DNA from 2 places in the Blautia sp. HA8986 genome. Region 2 is predicted to be linked to the other one. Evidence: predicted binding sites of a transcription regulator. Region 2 holds the regulator's gene; the other holds the start of a gene.
The links. Region 2 encodes Rex, which represses fermentation and respiration genes when NADH is low (regulators of the CRP and FNR family bind a similar motif). Its sites were predicted from a motif close to ATTGTTAANTANTTAACAAT; they were not measured.
Positions count from the first base shown of each region.

Region 1 (6,103 bases), 520 kb from region 2:
AGCTTTTGCAGCTGCCTGTGCTGAACATCCGGAAGCAATGATAATGATATCATTTGCGATACACTTCTTCATCAGTTCGATATGTGCATAGTCAGGACGGATCTTAGGATTGTTACATCCAACCATAGCGACAGCACCACGGATAACACCGGAAGTGATGCACTCAAGTAATGGTTTGGTTGTTCCTGTTACGTCAACCTGAGAGTTTGTAACACCATCAAGAACTTTAACGATCGCTTCTACTGAGTAACCAACAGTAGCTTTCTGTTTCAGCTGTGGGATATGTACAAGCTCAGGTTTTCTGTTCTTGAAGTTATCGATAGCCATCTTAACGATTGCTTTAGCATTTTCTCCGGCTGTCTCAGCGTTGAATCTGATAAATTCAGAATCCGGCATCTGAGCGATCGGAGAAGTTGTAACAAATTTGGTATGGAAGCATTTGCTCAGAGGTCCTAATGCAGGGAAGATACACTGAACGTCAACTACGATCGCCTCGCAGGCACCTGTCAGTACTACGTTCTCCTGCTGCAGGAAGTTACCAGCCATCGGAACACCACGACGCATAGCTACCTCATTAGAAGTACAGCATACACCGGAAACTGTAATTCCTTTTGCTCCTACGGATTTTGCATAATCGATCATTTCTTTGCTGTCTGCATACTCACAGATCATCTCAGAAAGACTCGGATCATGTCCGTGCACAACAATGTTTACGTTCTCTTCAACCATTACTCCAAGGTTAGCCTCTGTGTCAAGCGGCTTCGGGGTTCCGAATAATACATCAGAGAACTCTGTTCCCATCATGGAACCGCCCCATCCATCAGCCATGCCGCAACGAAGAGACTGTTTTACAAGTGCTTCCGGAAGAGAAGAACATCCCATATGAGACATATGCAGAGAACTTGCAACCTCACGGTCAATAGCACGTGGTGCGATTTCGTTCTCGATCAGTTTTTCTTTCTGTCCTGCTGGCATTCTGTCAAGGAATCTCTGATATCCGAACGGTTTACCATATTCCATAAGACCGATCTCTGCCATCTCATGAGCCAGATCATAGATATCCTTGCCTTCTGTTTCTACGCCCCACTCTTTAGCAATGCGAAGAAGTTTCTCAGGATCTTTTACCTGATAATTTCCGCCCTCTTTTGCGCAGTACAGTGTATGACAGATCTCACGACCATGATCGGAGTGAGTAGCTGCACCACCAGCTGTAAATTTAAGGAAGTTTCTTCCTACGATACCATGAGCATCACATCCGCAGACTCCTCTTGGAGCCTTCGGTGTAATACGGCACGGTCCCATTGCACAGATACGGCAGCAGATACCCTGCTCACCGAATTTACAGTGCGGAGTCTGGTTCTTTGCACGGATCTGCCATGCATCTGCTCCTACCTTTGCACCTGTCTCAAGAAGACGGGCTGTAGCGGCTTCAAATTCCTCCACTGTAGTTAATTTGAATTCACTCATTATAGACCTCCTTTAATAGCACATCTATTTATTTTTTCTTTTTTTATAATAAGCCCCTGGGCAGGAACCCATCCCCACCCATGGGTTATTCTCTTTTTTAAAAAAAGGTTTATATTAATTATAAACCTAATTTATCAAAAATTTCAAAAGCTGCTTTTCTCATCGGATTGTCCTCAGGAAGAGTAACGGTTGGTTTACCATCGCAGTCATATTCATAAACTGCTTCATCCTGTGGTACCACACCGATCAGATCGAGTCCCTGATTCCGGATCTCCTCAAGAATTCCGGAATTCAGTTCTGCTTTTGGTGCGCGATTGATAATAAGACCCACTCTGGAAGGCTTCATATCACATTCCTTAATAAGCTCTGCTATTCTTCCGACTGCCTGTACTCCTCTTCTGGAACAGTCACTTACAAGGATCGCTGTCTCCATACTTGGAAGGATTCCTCTGCTGATATGTTCCATTCCTGCTTCATTGTCCACAACAATATATGGATAATTCTTCTGGTATTTGGCAAGCTGTGCCTGAAGCAGACCGTTTACAAAGCAATAGCATCCTTTTCCCTGTGTTCTTCCCATCACAAGAAGATCGTAATCATCTTCCTCAGCAAGAGCATCCTCGAAACGTACCTCTGCATAATCTGCCTTGGACATTCCTTTTGGAATCGGGCTTTTCTCTGTCATCTCAGCATGTGCAATCTCCTCACGTACATCGCCAAGAGTTGTATCTACTTCTACGCCAAGAACCTCGTTCAAATTTGAATTGGCATCTGCATCTACCGCCAGTACAGGTCCTTTTTTCTTTTCGCAGAGATACTGGATCAGCATTCCGCATAATGTAGTTTTTCCAACGCCGCCTTTTCCTGCGACTGCAATAACATGTGCCATAAAACGGGCACCTCCTGATTTAATATCTGTTATGCCGGCGCATAAGGGAGGTGCCTGATACTGTTCTGACACCTCCGCATCGTGCCGGAATTCTTATTTATTCTGTTGATAATTAGATAAGTGTCCGAAGTCCGGATCTGTCAATGATCTCGGATACATCCTTCCACTTGTTTAATGCATAAAGATGGATTCCGTCAACACCAAGTGCACGATATTCATCAATCTGTCTGATAGTATATTCAATTCCTTCTTCTTTAAAACGTTTAAGCTTGTCCTCATAGAACATATCAAACGGTTTTCCGTCAGCATCTTTTGCGTTGAACGGATTCGGGAACAGCCAGTTTCTGGAAATAAGTCTGCAAAGCTCACTGTCCATTACACAACCGTTACGTGAAAGAGCCATATTGATGGTGGCAGCCTGATCAAGAATCGGCATAACTCCAACATCCACAGGCATTGTAACACCAGCTTCACGAATCGCGTCCAGCCAGTATTTAAACTGCTCCATATCCCAGCAGAGCTGAGTCATAATGTAGTCAGCTCCGTTATCCTGTTTCTGTCTTAAAACAGCGATATCTGCATCCAGACTGCGGCATGCGATGTGTCCTTCCGGTGAACCGGCTACTGCGATCTCAAACTTATCGCCGAACTCATCACGCACAAATTTAACAAGGTCTGTCGCATAATTAAAATCGCCGCATGTTGTTGTCTCGCCAAGCGGAATATCACCGCGAAGCGCAAGCATATGGTCAACATCTTCAGCCAGATACTGCTGAAGCTGTTTTTTAATTCCTTCTTTTGTATTCTTGATTACTGTGAAGTGTGTTACAGGAATTGTTCCTGCATTTCTGATCATCTGGCATACTTCTCTGTTGGCTCCGACATTTCCTCCGCCTGCACCGTATGTACAGGAAATATACTCTGGCTTGTACTTCATGAGATGCTCGATGGTTCCCGGCAGATTTGTCATGCCTTTTTCTGTTTTTGGTGGAAAAAGCTCAAAGGAAAGCAACATTTTTTCTCTCATTGCATCTGATAATTTCATTGATCGTTCCTCCACGTCTTAACCTTTTATTATAGAAATGATTTTTATCATTGTCTCAGTTCACATTTCAGTCATCCGATGCAAAAATCAGTCACACTGTAGTTTAACGATACTATTTGCAAGATCCACCATAAGGATACTGCCTTCTACCACGCGCTCATCTCCCATGATGTCACGAAGAATCAGCTTATTTCCATCTACATCGATCCGGCTCACATTTTTAAAAATCACCGAATTATCTTCATCTTTATATACAGTTGCAAGACACATATTCAATTCCTCCAATTAGCGGTTTCTGTCTTCCGCTATGCTGTCAAAATCACTCTGTCAGATTTATTTCAGTTCTTCCTTAACAAGTGTAAGGGCAAGACCCAGTCTCATATTACCTTTCTGAAAGTCAGATACTGCCTCCTTGATTGTCCTGGCAGCTGCATCCATATTGAGCTTCTTAAGATTATCAGCCATCTGGTCAAGCTCTGCTGCATGATGCTCATTATGCTGCAGCATATAGGTAAGAAGTGCTACTGTCTCATTCTTACAGTCACCGGACTCACAGGATCCGCAATGTCCATCACCGTGTGTATGGCAATGTCCCTCTCCTTCCGCATGACTGTGTGTATGGCTGTGAGTCATACCATCTTCATGAGTATGCTCATGTGTATGTTCGTGGCTGTCAGCATGGCCATGCTGTACAAGATTGCCATTCTCATCTTTGATTAAATGCATATATACCCCTTTCCTGTATCCGTATGACGGACACGTTCATGACAAGAATTTATCAATTAAATTCATTATACATCTTTTTCCTTTCATTATCAAGGAATTTATTATAAAAAATAGCCAATTTTCAGTCCCTTATTTCTTGTTTTTTCAAAAACTTTGACAGCTAATTAACCCGATTGTTTCTATTTTAACGAAGTTAGTTTTTCCAAACCAGCAGCTATTGTCTTCTGACGCTCTGCTTCTGCATTCAAGCTTTATCACTTTTGTAATATATTTGATGTGATTCTTTCATATTTTTGTGCTATAATAGCAAAAACTTGGGAAACAGAACAAACAATAGGAGGAATTATTTTGAAAGAAACTGTTTTTCTGAACAACGACAGAGAAATGCCCCTTCTGGGGCTTGGTGTATATAAGTTGCCCGATGACGTACAGGCTGAAGCTGCCGTTACCTCTGCGATCTCCTCAGGCTACCGCATGATCGACACTGCTTCTGTGTATAAGAACGAAGAAAGTGTAGGACGTGCCATTGCGAAATGCGGTGTCCCCCGCAAAGATCTTTTTATCACCAGCAAAATCTGGAACACTGCCCAGCGGCTGGGAGATGTCCAGGGAGCTTTTTCACGAAGTCTTGATCGTCTCAAACTCAGCTATGTTGATCTCTATCTGATCCACTGGCCTGTTCCCGGCTGCTACTTAAGCACCTGGAAGGAACTTGAAAATATCCTGGAATCCGGCCGTGCCTTAAGCATTGGTGTCAGCAATTTCGACATCCGCCATCTGGAAGAGCTACGTAAAGTTTCCGGTATCATTCCTGCTGTTAATCAGATCGAATGCCATCCTCTGTGTTTTCCTTCTGAACTGATTGAATACTGCAGGGCTTTTGGTATCCAGGTACAGGCTTACTCTCCCCTGGCAAGAGGTGCTTATTTTGACAATGATGTGATGTGTGTCCTTGGAACGAAATATGCAAGAACTCCTGCACAGATCGGACTTCGCTGGGCTGTCCAGAAGGGAATCTCCGTGATTCCGAAATCTATAAATCCGGAACGCATCCGGAGCAATAGTGATATTTTTGATTTTAATATTGAAGAGGAAGATATGGCTATCATTGATACACTGAATGAAAATCTGCATGTATCTCATGTCCCGGAAGATCTCCGAGACATTCAGTTTTGACAAACATGATATAATATAAGACATTAAATATAAAAAAGGATATCCGGCTGGTCTGCTATATGCGTCCCCAAAATCAGATTTTGAAATCTGACCTTTCATCCGGGACAGTATATATTCGATCCATACAGATATCCTTTATAATTATACTTCTATAGTTATACTCCAAACGCTTCCGGATTTCAGATCTTTATTCCCACGGAAGCATTGGTGTTTCGACTTTTTTATCACGCAGCATCAGATCCATAACTGCTTCCGATGCCGGTTTCCCTTCAAAAAGCACTTTATTCACTTCTGTAATAATCGGCATTTCTACCTCATATTTCTCAGAAAGCTCTCTTGCAGCTCTTGCAGAGTAAACACCTTCCACAACCATCTGAACTTCGTCCATGGCCTGTTCCATTGTCTTTCCCTGTCCAATGAGATAACCTGCTTTTCGGTTGCGGCTGTGTACACTCGCACAGGTAACAATCAGATCTCCGATTCCTGAAAGACCGTAGAATGTTTCCATCTGTGCTCCCATTTTCTTTCCAAGTCTTGCAATCTCTGTGATTCCTCTGGTGATCAGTGCCGCTTTTGTGTTGTCACCATACCCAAGTCCGTCTGCAGTACCCGCTGCCAGGGCAATCACATTCTTAAGTGCTCCGCCAAGTTCAACTCCAAGAATATCCGGTGTTGTATACACACGGAATACCGGACTCATGAAAATACCCTGAAGATACTCCGCAGTTTCTCTCGTATGTGCACTAACTACACAGGTGGTAGGAATACCCTTTCCGACTTCCTCAGCATGGCTGGGCCCG
Region 1 covers NZ_JBWLUQ010000001.1:435,804-441,906, reverse strand. Annotated here, with positions in the region: gene cooS (anaerobic carbon-monoxide dehydrogenase catalytic subunit) at 1-1,467, opposite strand, end outside; gene AC04Q4_RS01915 (ATP-binding protein) at 1,586-2,356, opposite strand; gene AC04Q4_RS01910 (methylenetetrahydrofolate reductase) at 2,469-3,401, opposite strand; gene AC04Q4_RS01905 (CooT family nickel-binding protein) at 3,489-3,671, opposite strand; gene AC04Q4_RS01900 (DUF8180 domain-containing protein) at 3,735-4,127, opposite strand; gene AC04Q4_RS01895 (aldo/keto reductase) at 4,476-5,303, shown strand; partial or broken gene AC04Q4_RS01890 (NAD(P)H-dependent glycerol-3-phosphate dehydrogenase) at 5,491-6,103, opposite strand, start outside.
Region 1: the regulator Rex is predicted to act here: its motif matches at 4,165-4,184, upstream of AC04Q4_RS01900 (DUF8180 domain-containing protein).

Region 2 (6,103 bases):
GGCAATATCGGTGACATAGTAACCGCTCTGGGCTCTTGCGATAATGTAGCCGTCTGCGGCAAGCTGGAGATAGGCATTCTCAATGGTGGTGCGGCTTAGCTTAAGTTCCTGGGCACATTTGCGAAGAGATGGCATCTTGCTGCCCGGGAGAAGACGGTTCTCCATGATCAGTTTTCTGTAGTAGTGATACACTTCCAGATAAAGATGTTCTTTTTTATGTTTTGTGGATATATTTAACATAGGTATGATAATTTCCTTCCAAAAATGATTGCGTAAACCTGATGATATATTCTATAATAATACAGAAAAAAACTCAAGACTGGAGAAGTAAGATGAAGAAAATAGCAGTGATCAATGATCTTTCCGGGCTGGGGAAATGTTCACTTACAGCAGCGATCCCTGTTATCTCGGTGATGGGAGTGCAGGCATGCCCTTTTCCTACCGCTGTTTTAAGTAATCAGACAGGCTACGAAGCTTATTTCTGTGAGGATTTTACAGATCATATGGAACCATATATGGAACAGTGGAAGGAACGTGGATTTGTTCCTGACGGTATTTATACAGGGTTTCTTTCCGATGAGAAACAGGCAGATAAGATTCTGAAATTTATGGATATGTTTGCAGCAGAAGATACGCTGATCCTTACAGATCCTGTAATGGGAGATGACGGAGAGGTATATCCGATCTATACGGAAGCATTGCGAAGACGTTTTTGTGAACTTGTGAAACGTTCCTGTGTGATCACGCCTAATCTGACGGAAGCACTGGTCCTTCTTTATGGAAAAGAGAAAATGAAAACAGTCTGGAAAGAATTTCAGACCATCACCGGACAGGAACGGCTGGAGCGGATCGAAGAAACCGGGCGAAAACTTGCAGAAGAATTTTCACTTTCTGCAGTTGTGATCACAGGTGTGGATCAGCAGGAAGAGGGAGAAACTGTAAAGATGGGAAATCTTGTTCTGGAGAACGGGAAATGTTCCTGGGTTTTCGCGGAGAAAGCCGGAGGCAGCTATTCAGGTACTGGAGATATTTTTGCATCGATACTCAGTGCAGGCCTGGTAAAGGGATACTCTATGGAGGCCTGTGCGGATATGGCAGTGGACTTTATTTCGGCATCTATCAGGGATGCAGTGAAAGAGGGTACTGACCGTAATGACGGAGTATGTTTTGAACTGCATCTTGGCAGGCTGGTCCGATAGAGAATATTGCAGCTGATTTTTTGATCATGGAACAGAGTATTGTTTATGGGAGGAAATATAATGATTTCAGCAGAAGAACAGAAACAGGTGCTCTTTCTTGTAAGACAGACGAAGAATCTGATCTTAAAAGAGATGAAAAATGAGGAAGTTATGGTGAAAGGTGCGGCCAACTATGTGACGAATGTGGATCTGGCTGTACAGAATTTCCTGAAGGAAGAACTGGGAAAAGCTTTTCCGGATATTGCCCTGATCGCAGAGGAGAAGGAGAATACGGGACTTTCCGAAGAGGGAACTTACTGGATCCTGGATCCTATTGACGGAACGGCCAATCTGATCCTGGATTTCCGTATGAGTGCTGTTGCACTTGGACTTTACGAAAAAGGAGAGATCGTTTTCGGAGCTGTGTTTAATCCGTTTACAGATGAGCTGTTTCATGCAGCGAAAGGTGAGGGAGCATATCTTAACGGTAATGCTATTCATGCTTCTTCCACAGAGCATTTCGGGGATGCTGTGATTTCCTACGGTTCCACGCCATATACGAAATCCGAAGCAAAGAATCTGTTTCCGATTTTCTATAATATCTTTATGAAATGCGGGGATTTCCGCCGGACAGGTTCCGCAGAGCTTGATATGTGCTATGTGGCATGCGGAAGAGAGCATGGTTATCTTGAGCGTGACCTGAAACCCTGGGATTATTCTGCAGGAACCATTATTGTCAGAGAAGCAGGAGGCGTGGTCAGGACCTGGAAAGGCGAAGAACCGGTTTATCTGACGAATGGTGATATCCTTGCCTGTGCACCACAGTTTGAGGAGATCCTTCTTAAGGAACTTGCAGGAGAGAAAAAGAGCTGACCATTAGGCCAGCTCTTCCCATTTCTCATAAAGCTCTTCCAGTTCTTCTGCGATGGCTGCTTTTTCGCGGCTGAGCTTCGTACATTCTGCCACGTTGGTACATATATCCGGGAGAACCATGGTATCATCAATTTCTTTATCTCTTGTTTCCAGCTCTTCAATGCGGGCTTCTACTTTTTTCAGTTCAGCTTCCCGTTTTCGTTTCCTTGACTGTTTCTCCTTCATCTGCTGCCAGGAAAGCTTGTTCTCGGAGACTGCTTTTTCTTCCTGCGGAGCTTCCGGGGTATTGATGTCAGGAGCGTAGGCACTGGTCAGCTCTTCTTTTTTCTCAAGATAATAGTCGTAATCACCGATATAATTTACAACAGCCTGATTGGTCAGTTCCATGATCCTGGTTGCTGTCTGATTGATAAAGTAACGGTCGTGGGATACATACAGCACAGTACCGGTATAGCTTACAAGTGCTTCTTCCAGAATCTCCTTGGAGGCAATATCCAGGTGGTTGGTAGGCTCATCCAGGATCAGGAAGTTGGCTTCTGAGAGCATCAGCTTGGCAAGGGAGACACGACCGCGCTCACCACCGGAAAGAGCGGAGATTTCTTTAAATACGTCATCCCCTGTAAAAAGGAAGGCTGCCAGCATGTTGCGGATCTCAGTCTCTGTAAGCGTCGGGTAAGTATCAGAGATCTCCTGGAAGATCGTCTTATCCATATGCAGAACATGATGTTCCTGATCGTAATATCCGATCTGCACCTTGGAACCAAGGGAAAATTTACCGGCATCTGCTTCCAGAAGACCATTTATGATCTTCAGCATGGTAGTTTTGCCTGTTCCGTTGTTTCCGATCAGTGCCACACGTTCTCCTCGTTTGATGTCAAAGGAAATATCGGAAAACAGCGTCTGTCCGGGAAATGCTTTGGAAAGATCCTCTACATGAAGAACATCATTTCCGCTTAAAACACGTGGTTCTAGGGAGATGCGCATCCGATCCTGGATTTCCAGCGGTTTTTCAATGCGCTGTACACGATCCAGCATCTTCTCGCGGCTCTCTGCACGTTTGATGGATTTTTCGCGGTTAAAAGATTTCAGCTTGGCAATAACTGCTTCCTGATGTCTGATATCTCTCTGCTGGTTCAGATATGCCTTATACAGGGCATCGCGAAGCTGTGCTTTCTTAAGCGCATAGGCAGAGTAGTTGCCACTGAAAACTCGGGTCTCACCAGCTTCGATCTCTACGACCTTGGTGACAACTTTATCAAGAAAGTAACGGTCATGAGATACAATAAATACAGCTCCCGGATAGTTAAGAAGATAAGTCTCCAGCCAGGAAATGCTCTCCATATCCAGATGGTTGGTAGGCTCATCCAGAAGCAGGATGTCCGGTTTGGAGAGAAGCATCTTTCCAAGTGCCACACGTGTTTTCTGGCCTCCGGAAAGCTTCTCAATCTGCTTGTCGTAATCTTCCTCTGTGAAACCAAGACCTTTCAGGACACCGGTGAGCTCACTCTTGTAAGCATAGCCGTTTTCCAACTCAAACTGATGAGTAAGGCGGGTGTAAGTTTCCATCAGGTGATTCAGGTCATCGCCTGTAACATTATTCATTTCCTGCTCCAGATTGCGGATGCGACGTTCCATATCAACGATGTGCTGCTTGGTGGTAAGAAGCTCCTCATAAATGGTGTGGTGGCCGTGAATATCCTGATACTGAGCGAGATAGCCGATATTTTTGTCCTTGGATAGAACTACAGTTCCGGAATCTGCGGAAATCTCCTGCATGATGATCCGAAGAAGCGTAGTCTTGCCTGCACCGTTACATCCAATGAGAGCCGCTTTTTCCCGTTCCTCGATATGGAAAGATGCGTTATTTAAGATAACATTTTCGCCAAAAGCCTTGCATATATTTTGACATGATAAAATCATAAAAACTGTCCTCCTGTACAAAAGATCCTGCCTCTGCCTTTAAAAGACAGGGAAAATCCTCCACCTATTATAACGGAAACTGCCGGGATTTCAAAGAAAAAATCAATTTTTTAAAAAAATATGAAGAAATTTGTACATAACTCACAAGTTTGATTGACAGGAAAATGTCAATTCGGTATAATTAACCTAGTGTAGGACAAGGAGGGAAACTATCGTGGAGACAAAACAAATCTCGAAAGCGGTGATTAAGCGTCTGCCACGCTATTACCGCTACTTAGGAGAGCTGATGGAAGACAATGTAGAACGAATTTCTTCCAATGAGTTAAGCAAGAAGATGCATACCACAGCTTCCCAGATCCGTCAGGATCTTAATAATTTCGGCGGTTTTGGTCAGCAGGGTTATGGCTATAATGTACATTATCTTTATACGGAGATTGGTAAGATCCTGGGGTTGGATACCGTTCACCCGATGATCATCCTGGGTGCTGGTAATCTGGGACAGGCACTTGCCAACTATGTAGATTTTGAAAAACGTGGATTTAAGCTGGTAGGGATCTTTGACGTAAATCCGGTGCTTGAGGGCATTGCGGTTCGCGGACTTGAGATCCAGATGCTCAGTGAGCTTCCGTTTTTCCTTAGAGAAAACAACGTAGAGATTGCCATTCTCACCCTTCCTAAGAATAAAGCTAAGGAAATGGCAGATATTCTGGTAGAGAACGGGATCAAGGCAATCTGGAATTTTGCACATCTTGATCTTGAGACACCGGATGATGTTATTGTTGAGAACGTACATCTTTCCGAGAGCCTGATGACACTGTCGTACAATCTGAGCAAATACAGGCAGGAGCATGTGGAATAACAGAAGTGGAGTATGAGGCTGCCGGAAACGGCAGCTTTCTCTATGTGAGAGGGGAGGGGCCAGAATGAAGAAACTTGTTACCTGCGGGGAAATGAAGAACCTGGACAGTGCCACGATCCATAAGATCGGTGTGGCATCGGAAGTTCTGATGGAGCGGGCAGCATTAAAAGTAGTAGAGGAAACAGAGAAATACCTGGAAAAGAATGAAAAGATCCTGGTAGTCTGCGGAAACGGAAATAATGGCGGTGACGGGATCGCCATTGCCAGACTGTTTTATCTAAAGGGAATCCGGGCAGAATTTTATATGGTCGGAAACAAGGAAAAAATGACCAGGGAGACGACACTGCAGTACAAGATTGCAACAGGTTATCATGTGCCGGAAGTGAATAACCCGGACTGGAGCGAATATACTACTATAGTAGATGCCGTGTTCGGTGTGGGCCTTGCGCGTCCGATCGAGGGACATTATGCGAAGATCATCCATGAGATGAACAGTGCGCGGGCAAAGAAGATCGCTGTTGACATCCCGTCAGGAGTGAACGGAGATACTGGCCTGGAAATGGGAATTGCCTTCAGTGCCGATCTTACTGTTACATTTGCCTATGTAAAAAGAGGACTTTGTTTTTACCCGGGAAGACTGTATGCAGGAAAGATCGTCATAGCGGATATCGGGATCTATGAGCAGGAAGCTGTAAAGGCATCTGCACGCTGTCTGGAGAGAAAAGATCTTAAGCTGTTTCCGGAGCGTGATCCCGGCGGGAACAAGGGAACTTTTGGGAAAATCCTTTTTATTGCCGGAAGTGAGGGGATGTGCGGGGCTGCTTATTTAAGCGCCAGTGCAGCACTCCGGGCCGGAGCGGGAATGGTGAAGATCCAGACAGTGGAAGAGAACCGGATACCGCTGCAGATCCTTTTGCCGGAGGCCATGGTATGCACCCGGTTTGACGAGGAATCCAATGAACAGCTTCTTTCCTGGTGTGATGTGATCGTAATCGGACCGGGGCTTGGAACCTCGGGGGCCAGCCGTGAGAGAGAACAGTGGTTTCTTACGGCTGCTGCCCGGGAGAAAAAGCCGCTTGTCCTGGATGCAGATGGACTGAACCTATTGGCCATGCATCCGCAGTGGAGGGAATTCCTGGGAGAAAATGTGATCCTGACACCTCACATTGGAGAAATGAGCCGTCTTTGTGGCAAAAGCATCCGGGAGATCCAGGAAAACATTGCCGGAACAGCTGCAGGTTATGCAGGAGAAGCTGGCTGCGTATGTGTCCAG
Region 2 covers NZ_JBWLUQ010000001.1:952,231-958,333, reverse strand. Annotated here, with positions in the region: gene pdxR (MocR-like pyridoxine biosynthesis transcription factor PdxR) at 1-240, opposite strand, end outside; gene AC04Q4_RS04385 (pyridoxamine kinase) at 333-1,199, shown strand; gene AC04Q4_RS04380 (inositol monophosphatase family protein) at 1,260-2,051, shown strand; gene abc-f (ribosomal protection-like ABC-F family protein) at 2,055-3,971, opposite strand; gene AC04Q4_RS04370 (redox-sensing transcriptional repressor Rex) at 4,186-4,830, shown strand; gene AC04Q4_RS04365 (NAD(P)H-hydrate dehydratase) at 4,895-6,103, shown strand, end outside.